3 regions of the Marinobacter sp. P4B1 genome follow, and region 3 is predicted to be linked to each of the others. Evidence: predicted binding sites of a transcription regulator. Region 3 holds the regulator's gene; each other region holds the start of a gene.
What was found. Region 3 encodes LexA, which represses DNA repair genes until DNA is damaged. Its sites were predicted from a motif close to CTGTNTNNNNANACAG; they were not measured.

Region 1: the regulator LexA is predicted to act here: its motif matches at 1,817-1,832, upstream of recN (DNA repair protein RecN).
Region 2: the regulator LexA is predicted to act here: its motif matches at 1,556-1,571, upstream of recA (recombinase RecA).

Annotation. Positions count from the first base shown of each region.
Region 1 covers NZ_LLXM01000015.1:302,041-305,266, forward strand. The annotation lists gene dnaK (molecular chaperone DnaK) at 1-936, opposite strand, end outside; gene grpE (nucleotide exchange factor GrpE) at 1,057-1,635, opposite strand; gene recN (DNA repair protein RecN) at 1,899-3,226, shown strand, end outside.
Region 2 covers NZ_LLXM01000011.1:223,880-227,105, reverse strand. The annotation lists gene AQ621_RS08780 (flavodoxin family protein) at 1-432, opposite strand, end outside; gene recA (recombinase RecA) at 455-1,498, opposite strand; gene pncC (nicotinamide-nucleotide amidase) at 1,623-2,123, opposite strand; gene AQ621_RS08765 (hypothetical protein) at 2,544-2,870, opposite strand; gene AQ621_RS08760 (hypothetical protein) at 2,905-3,226, opposite strand, start outside.
Region 3 covers NZ_LLXM01000005.1:217,991-221,216, forward strand. The annotation lists gene AQ621_RS02755 (DUF6586 family protein) at 198-704, shown strand; gene AQ621_RS02760 (hypothetical protein) at 760-1,032, shown strand; gene AQ621_RS02765 (cell division inhibitor SulA) at 1,051-1,542, opposite strand; gene lexA (transcriptional repressor LexA) at 1,558-2,166, opposite strand; gene AQ621_RS02775 (amidoligase family protein) at 2,336-3,226, shown strand, end outside.

The DNA.
Region 1 (3,226 bases), on a different contig from region 3:
CAGCTCTTCTACCAGCGATTCCAGCTTGGCGCGGGTCAGTTTCACGTTCATGTGCTTGGGACCAGACGCATCTGCAGTGATGTACGGCAGGTTTACGTCGGTCTGCTGGCTGCTGGACAGCTCGATCTTGGCCTTTTCGCCGGCTTCCTTCAGGCGCTGCATGGCCAGGGAGTCACCTCGCAGGTCGATGCCGCTGTCTTTCTTGAACTGGTCCGCCAGGTATTCGATGACCTTCATGTCGAAGTCTTCACCACCCAGGAAGGTGTCACCGTTGGTAGCCAGTACTTCAAACTGGTGCTCACCGTCTACGTCGGCAATCTCGATGATGGACAGGTCAAAGGTACCGCCGCCCAGATCGTAGACCGCTACGGTACGGTCGCCGCTCTGCTTGTCCATGCCGTAGGCCAGCGCAGCAGCAGTCGGCTCGTTGATGATCCGCTTAACTTCCAGGCCGGCAATCCTGCCTGCATCTTTGGTAGCCTGGCGCTGGCTGTCGTTGAAGTAAGCCGGCACGGTGATAACCGCTTCGGTTACTGTCTCGCCCAGGTAGTCTTCTGCAGTCTTCTTCATTTTCTTGAGGACTTCGGCAGAAACCTGCGGCGGAGCCATCTTCTGGCCTTTCACTTCTACCCAGGCATCGCCGTTATCAGCCTTGGCGATCTTGTACGGCACCATCTTGATGTCCTTCTGAACCACGTCGTCTTCAAAACGACGACCGATCAGACGCTTGATGGCGTACAGGGTATTTGCCGGGTTGGTGACCGCCTGGCGCTTGGCAGACTGGCCAACCAGTGTTTCGTTATCGTCGGTGTAGGCAATGATGGACGGGGTGGTACGATCACCCTCGGCATTCTCGATTACCTTTACCTTGTCACCATCCATGATGGCCACGCAGGAGTTGGTGGTTCCCAAGTCGATACCAATAATTTTGCTCATCGAATCACTCCAAGATCTTTCTGAATTCTGCTCCGGAGTGAGACCACCCCGGCTGTCGCTGTTTAATCGCTATATTGGCGCTTTCAGCGGCTTTTCAAGCCCCGACGGCGCCTTTTTTGATCAATTTTCTGCTTTTGCCACTACAACCATGGCCGGACGAACAACACGGCCGTTCAGCAGATAACCCTTCTGCACCACCGCCACCACGCTATTGGGCTCGGCATCCGGGGCTGGCACCATAGACATGGCTTCGTGCTGCTGCGGGTCGAACGGTTCACCCACCGGGTTCAGCTGCTCCACGTTGAATTTCTTCAGGCTGCTCATGAACAGGCTGAGGGTCATTTCCGCGCCTTCGCGGATAGAAGCCACCAGTTCGCTGGCGTCTTCCTGCCCTTCCGTGCTTTCCACGGCCTTCTCCAGGCTGTCGGCCACCGGCAGCAATTCCTTGACGAATTTTTCCAGCGCAAACTTGTGCGCCTTTTCCACGTCGATCTCGGCCCGGCGGCGCACGTTCTGCATTTCTGCCTGGGAGCGCAACGCCTGGTCCTGATACTCCTGTAGCTTGGCCTTCAGGGCATCCAGCTCGGAACCCTCTTGCCCCGCCTCGCCAGCTTCCGGCTCGGCATCAGTCTGTTCCGCCTGTGCGGCTTCGTTCAGCTCTTCTTCTACCTGTTCGTTGCGCTTTTCGTCAGCACTCATGACAACTCCTGATGGATTTTCCCAGGGCCCGAAGGCCTGCGGCTGGTTTAAGCCCCGCCCGTTTCAGGGCAGGAAAATACGACTTTGCGAACGAATATGGGGCCCGCCGGGCGGGTTTCAACCTTCCGGGATGCATTCTTTACAAATTCGGGGCACAGGTTATTTGCAAACAGGAAAAACCCTGTATATATTCACAGCAACTGTATGGAATCACAGTATTCGAAATTTTCAGAGACAACAGACTCTGAACGGAGGTAATCAGCATGCTTATCCAACTGACGGTCTCGAACTACGCCATTGCTGAACGGGTTGAATTGCAGTTCAGCAAGGGCATGACAGCACTCACCGGCGAAACCGGTGCTGGCAAGTCTATCGTTCTGGATGCCCTGGGCCTGGCCATGGGCGGCCGCGCAGACGCCGGAGCTGTGCGCCACGGAGCCGAGCGTGCCGATATCAACGCCAGTTTCGATATCTCGAGAATTCCGGAAGCCCGGCAATGGCTTGAAGCCCACGAACTGGATGACAAGGAAGACTGCATCCTGCGCCGCACCATCCGCAAAGATGGCCGCAGCAAAGCGTTTATTAACGGCCAGCCCTGCCCGCTGTCCCAGCTCAAAGAACTGGGCGGCCTGCTGATGGACATCCACAGCCAGCACCAGCACCAGTCACTGTTGCGCAAAGACACCCACCGCAAACTGCTGGACGAGTTCGCCGGCGCCGAACAACTGGCCGACCAGGCCCGCAACGCCTGGAAAGCCTGGAACGCTACCCGACAGAAACTGGAACAGCGCCGGCACAACGCCGACGAAGCCGAGGCCAGGCTGCAACTGCTTCGCTACCAGGTAGAGGAGCTGGACCGGCTGGCACTGGAAGACGGCGAGCAGGAGGCCCTTGAGCAGGAGCAGGCCCAGCTGAGCCAGGCGGATGCAGTACTGCACAGCAGTCACCAGGCCGCCCTGCTCTGCACCGAAGATGACACCAGCGCAGCCGCCCTGGTACGCCAGGCCCTGCAGCAACTGGAGCAACTGCCGCTGGAAGTGCCGGCACTGGCCGATACCCTGCAGATGCTGAACGAAGCACAGATCCAGATTTCCGAAGCCGGCGACAACCTGCGCCGGTTTGTCGACGACTATGAAGCCGACCCGGCGCGGTTGGCCGAGGTGGAAGAACGCCTGAGCGCCATTTACCAGATGGCCCGAAAGCACCGGATTACCCCGGAAGAGTTGCCGGAACTGCACCAGCGCCTGGCCGCAGAACTGGCCGAACTGGACGGCGGCGAAGGCAGCCTGGAACAACTTGAAGCTGAGCTGGAAAACCTGCGCCAACAATTCGATGAGCTGGCAGCACAGCTGTCTGCCAAACGGGAACAGGCCGCCATGGAGCTGGACCAGCGGGTTGCCCGGGAACTGGCCCAGCTAAGCATGCCCAACATGCAGTTTGTCACCCACCTGAGCGGCAATGCTGACAACGAGCCGGCACCCCATGGCATGGAAGATATCGAATTCCTGGTCAGCGCCAACCCCGGCCAGCCGGCACGCCCACTGGCCAAGGTGGCCTCCGGCGGTGAATTGTCACGGATCAGCCTGGCCAT
Region 2 (3,226 bases), on a different contig from region 3:
CACAAACAGCCCCAGCTCTTCACACTGGTCGGCAAATTCGGGCTGGTAATCACCCCGGCACAGCAGGGGTTCCTGAATAAGTTTCCAGCGCAGGCCAGTGGTGATGCTGTCTATGGCGCGGCGTGTGCCGGTGCCATCGTGCCCGGCGCGGATATAGAAAGTAAAAGGCAGGCCCTGGGTTTTCTCCAGGCAGGGGTAATAGCTACGGTCAAAGAAGTCTTTGAGGGCGCCAGACATATAGCCGAGGTTTTCGGTGGTGCCAAGGATGATGGCATCGCAGGCGAGGACATCTTCGGGGCCGGCTTCGAGCGGCGCTTTCACCACCACTTCCACCGCTTCAATATCCCGGTTACGGGCGCCCTTTTCGACGGACTCCCGTAACCGCAGGGTATTGGGAGACGGTGCATGGGCTACTATCAACAGTCGCTTCATGTAACGCCTCCCGGGTTCTTACTTAGAGCAATTCACCGTTCGCTTCCACGGGCGCTTCTGCCGCTTCTTTCTTCACCGGCTTGGGCATCAGCTTGTCGCGAACCTTGGCTTCGATTTCGTTGGCGATGTCCATATTCTCTTCCAGGAACTTGCAGGCGTTGGCCTTACCCTGGCCGATCTTGTCGCCGTTATAGGCGTACCAGGCACCGGATTTGTCGACGAAGCCTTCTTTAACACCCATGTCCAGAACTTCGGCCATGTGGTAGATGCCCTTGCCGTACATGATCTGGAACTCGGCCTGCTTGAACGGCGGAGACACCTTGTTCTTGACGACTTTTACGCGGGTTTCATTACCTACCACTTCGTCGCCGTCCTTCACCGCACCGATGCGGCGGATGTCCAGGCGTACGGAAGAGTAGAATTTCAGGGCGTTACCGCCGGTGGTGGTCTCGGGGCTGCCGAACATCACACCGATCTTCATACGAATCTGGTTGATGAACACCATCAGGCAGTTGGCGTGCTTCACGTTACCGGTCAGCTTACGCAGCGCCTGGGACATCAAACGGGCCTGCAGGCCTACGTGGCTGTCGCCCATTTCGCCTTCAATTTCCGCTTTCGGAGTCAGGGCCGCTACCGAGTCGACGATGATGACGTCGATGGCATTGGAGCGTACCAGCATATCCGCGATTTCCAGGGCCTGCTCGCCGGTGTCCGGCTGGGAGACCAGCAGGTCGTCAACGTTTACGCCCAGTTTTTCAGCGTAGATAGGGTCCAGTGCGTGCTCGGCGTCGATGAAGGCACAGGTTTTGCCGGCTTTCTGCGCTTCGGCGATCACTTGCAGGGTCAGGGTGGTTTTACCGGAGCTTTCCGGGCCGTAGATCTCTACGATCCGGCCATACGGCAAGCCACCAATACCCAGGGCTACGTCCAGCCCCAGGGAGCCGGTGGATACCGCAGGAATGGCTTCACGGGGCTGGTCGCCCATTTTCATCACGGCGCCCTTGCCGAACTGGCGTTCAATCTGGCCCAGTGCTGCGCTGAGTGCTTTCTTGCGGTTGTCTTCCATTGTTACCTGCCCCTCACTATTCGATATGACGACACCGGAGGTGTATCCAGTGTTTTCCTGTATATTTGAACAGTATTAAAACATAAGCCTTGGCACAGACCAACCCCTGCCGGGGTGAAAAACATCACAGTGTTTTCAGAAACTCCGTAACCCCTTGCAACACATACAAAACCGATTGCCGGCGTACCTGTTCCCGGTCGCCGTCAAAGTGCTGAACACGGGTTTGCGTGTTGTCCGGGCCGGCTCCCCAGGCAAACCATACCGTGCCTACCGGCTTTTCCTCGCTGCCGCCGCCAGGGCCGGCAACGCCGCTGATGGCCACGGCCACATCCACACCGGTGGCGCGAACGGCACCGGCCACCATCTGGCGCACCACCGGTTCGCTGACAGCGCCGTGCTCGGCCAGCACCTTTTCTTCTACGCCCAGAATGGCCTGTTTGGCCTCGTTGCTGTAGGTCACCAGCCCGGCCATTACATAGGCAGAGGAACCCGCCCTGTCTGTCAGCACCTTGGCCACCCAGCCACCGGTGCAGCTTTCAGCGGTGGCCATGGTTCTGCCCTGCTGTATCAACAAGTCTCCCAGCGCATTGCCGGCGGTTTCCAGTTGCTGATCGGTTGCTTGCATAGCCTTCTCCAAGATCCTGTTGCCAAACCCTTCGTTTCATCCCGGGCGTTATTTTCTTACAATCCCCGCTTTGACCCAAACGCACGATCAACCGGACGCTTCCATGCCTGCAACCCAGACCGATCTTTCCAAGCATACCCCCATGATGCACAGGTGTTTTATATTTGTTTAATAATGTTTTTTTAAGATCTACAACATAAAAGCTACACTATTGGTTACAGTTTTTTCAGCTCCTTGCTTCGTAGTGTGTTTTTATGTTGTAACTAGGCTACCTTCCGGGCTTTGACTTCCAGGTGAATGCCCTCCCCCTCGCAGCTCTTGGTTTTCCACTTCGCCTTCTCCTTGGCTATGAACGACTAGCAGAGGTCAAGGATACACACTGAACATTTCCCTGGTCGTCTCAATCGGCGGCACGCCCACTTACCGCGACTGCAGACCAAGGAAACAAGCAACATAGCATCCATAGTCTCCGATCCAGCGCCTATCCTCACCTAACTCCCGCCGCCAATCGATCGCTTCACCGCTAGCGGCCGCATTCCTACTGAGAATGTTCAAGGCATCGATAAAGCTATTGTGCGCGAGGGTTCTCGCTCTATCTACTTCTGCCCGTTCTTCAACGGACATCAGATACCACTCGGCGCGAAAATGTGCGTAACGTATAGCCGACTTAAGCACTTGCCGAGTGAGCTCTTCCTGCTTGCTAGCCATCATTTGGGCGAAGATTCGTTTTGCAGTTACTTCATCCATAGCCACTGATCCTGCCGCCTTGATTCGGTGGACATCAAGGTGCCCGATGTCCATACCTGTCGTATAGCTGCAGATCGACTTCATCATAAGCCGCCGAAAAGGCATCAAGCACGGGCTCCACTGAGCCTGCCGAAGGAGCAAATACATTGATCAAATTCGACGGAAAATACACCGCGGAAGCACCGGATTCGACTGCAAGCTGGAGAATCTCCGCCACGGCCCTTTGGGTGATGTTCAGCACATCACTTCTCGATGTATCAGGCAGCAATGGCGCAACAGCTATCGCGATCAAGCACTGGGGCAAACCAGGCGCAGTCTTCTCATCCTCGGAGCCCAACTCTATGACAAAACCCTGA
Region 3 (3,226 bases):
GCCAGTTTCAAACGCCCGTTTCAAGTGAAGGTTTGTAGTTTCTTGTGAACAGGCACCTGTATCAACAGCAACCATCAAAGGGGAGGAAATGGGTGGACAAAAATGATACTATTAGCCGCTTGGCCTGATGGATATAGAAGGGTGTGGTCTTCAGGCGGGCAACTGATCATCCGGCACTGCATGTGGGCAGGTATTGCATGGCTTCAACGTGGTATTCACTGGTTTCACAAAAACTGTACCTGGCCCAGGTACTGATCCGGGAATTTGACCAGCCAACAACCAGCAATGCTGCCAGCACCGGACTGCCGGCAGCCGTGATCGGAGAAGCCCGGTCCCAGGCAGTGGCAGAAGTCCTGCTGCGAGCCCGCGACGTACTGCTGACGATGGTCGCAAGGCTGCACCAGAAAAAGACGGAAACGCCGCACAGCCTGGCCGAGTTAAAGGCACTGTTCGACTACGACGTGGCGGAAGTCGAAACTCTCGACAGCCTCGCGCAGCAGCGGGACAGCTGGTGGAACCACCTGGTTCAGCTGGACAAGGCCCTGGGCCAACCACCGGCGCAGAAAAAGACGGTCTCTGCCGACAACATTATTGCGGTAGCCGCAGAAGAAGGCCCGGACCGCTCCCTGCAGGCACTGGAACAGACCAGGGCAGCCATGGCCATTTTTGCAAGGGAACTCGAAGAGCGGCACGGCGAGTGGTAACAGCCCTGACCACGACTGCACCGAAACAACCCGAATGACGACAAAGGTTTAACGAATGTCACCATCGTTTTTTGAAATTGTACAACTCTCTGACGGCGACTACGCGTTGCGCCGGATAGACGATGATGCCGCCCCACTGGTGCGCATTTCTTTTTCCGAAGAAGCCCGGGAAATGATGGAGAACCGGGATATGAACGTGGCCAAGGCCATGATTGCTGCAGGCATTGAAGCCGCCGGCAATATCGACTACGACATGGGCCATGACATGGACTGGGATGAAGAAGACGGCGACGCGATCGACCCCCAGCCCAGCTATACCCTGCATTGACCGATACTGCGCCAGCCCTCAGCGCTGGCGCAAAATCACCCCGTGACTGTTGCCTTTCGCAGAAGCCTTTTGCAGTGAATCGAAGGCGGCGCGCCCCAGCTTGTTGGTCCAGAGCACTACCGCATGACAGGTACCTGCGCCCAGGGCGCGCTCTGCCAGCTGCTGGGCCGGGTATTCCGCGGTTGAACGCAGCACCAGGATCTCGTTCGCCACAATGCCGTGCATCTTCTGCCACTTGGCCACCAGCGCCTGGGGCGGATCAATCCACGCCAGCCAGCGCTTTTCCTGGTTCAGCTGGGTGAGCATGGGCAATAACAGCTGAAAGTTCTCTACCTGTCCTTCCGGCAGGATAATCTCCGTCACATTGCCGCCCAGGCCCGAATGACCCGCTGCCGAACCACCTGCAGGCCGGCGCATGCTTGCCGGGCGCTGGCCCGCAGAGATCGCTTGCGCCGGTGCCACTGCGGCCGGATGAAACGCCATGTTCTGATTGAAGCTCAACTGTTCCATAACTCACCTGCCTGTTCAGTGAAGATCGGAGCGCCGGATTACACCCACACCAAGACCTTCGATAAACAATTCCTGCTCACTCAGATCCACTTCGATAGGAGCAAACTCTTCGTTCTCCGCAATCAGCCAGACCCTTGAGCCTTCACGGCGGTAGCGTTTAACGGTAACTTCCTCGCCCACCCTGGCCACGACTACCTGGCCATTGTGAACATCCTGGGTGCGATGCACCGCCAGCAGGTCGCCATCCAGGATGCCGATATCCTTCATACTCATACCCCGAACCCGCAGCAGGTAATCTGCAGAGGGCGAGAAGAAGTCGGGCTTGAGGGTGCAGTGGTCTTCCACATGCTCCTGCGCCAGGATCGGGCTACCCGCTGCTACCTGACCAATGACCGGCAACCCCAGATCCGGCTCAGCCTCCGGCAGGCGAATACCGCGGCTGGCGCCCGGCACCATCTCGATCGCACCTTTGCGAGCCAGCGCCCTGAGATGCTCTTCCGCCGCATTGGCCGAGCGGAAACCCAGCTCGGCAGCGATTTCTGCGCGAGTGGGCGGATAACCGGTTTCATCCAGATATCGCCGGATAATATCCAGCACCTGGGACTGTCGGGCGGTCAGCTTCATGCTTTTTCTCCGGGGTTGTTCGTCCTGGTTTTTTATACAGTGATTTGACTATATACAGTGTTTTATCCAGTGTAAAGTCCCTGTGCAGTTTCTTTCCTTTGGGTAACGGGACACGGCGCAAGCCTGTGTTAAGGTGACCTGAAACGAAGCAAGGGGATGCAAACACTCCATGAACGCAGCCAATCGTTGCAAGATGCCGGAAAGACTGAAAAACCACGAAGGTGAAGAACGCCGCGCAGGGGTCGAAATCGAGCTTTCGGGGCTCGGTTACGAACAACTGGTGCAGCATGCGGCCCGCTTGCTCGGCGGATCGCCGGAGCTGACCTCACGCTACGTGACCGCACTGGACACCGAACATGGCCGCTTTACCATCGAACTGGACTCCGATCCCATCAAGGAGCTGGACCTGGACGACGAACGCCTGCCGCAATCCATCCGGGAGCTTGGCAGCCATGCCATGGATGTGATCGACTTTGCTGCCGAGAAGGTCGTTCCGCTTGAGATTGTCGGCCCGCCACTGGCGTTCTCGAAACTGGAGCTGATCGAAACCCTGATGGATGAGCTACGGGAACTGGGCGCCGAAGGTAGCCGTGAAGCCATCTACTTTGCCTTTGGCCTTCAGCTGAACCCGGAATTGCCGGACCTGGAACCCGCTACCCTGATAGCCTACCTGCAAGCCTTTGCTGCCCTTTACGACTGGCTTAAAGCCCGGCACCAGCTGGATATCAGCCGTAAGTTCACCACCTATATCGAACCCTGGAGCAGCCGGTATACCGAGAAGCTGATGGCGGATGACTATCGCCCGGATTTGGAAACCCTGATGCGGGATTACCTGCACTACAACCCCACCCGCAACAAGGCCCTGGACCTGCTGCCGCTGTTCGCCCATCTCGACAAGGAACTGCTGGCAGGCTACGTGAAGGACCCCAGGATCAAGAGCCGCCCTACCCTGCATTATCGTCTGCCGGACTGCGACATCGACAACCCGCGCTGGCATTTCTCCACGGTGTGGAATGACTGGGTGGTACTGGAGCAGCTGGCCGCACATCCGGAAGACCTG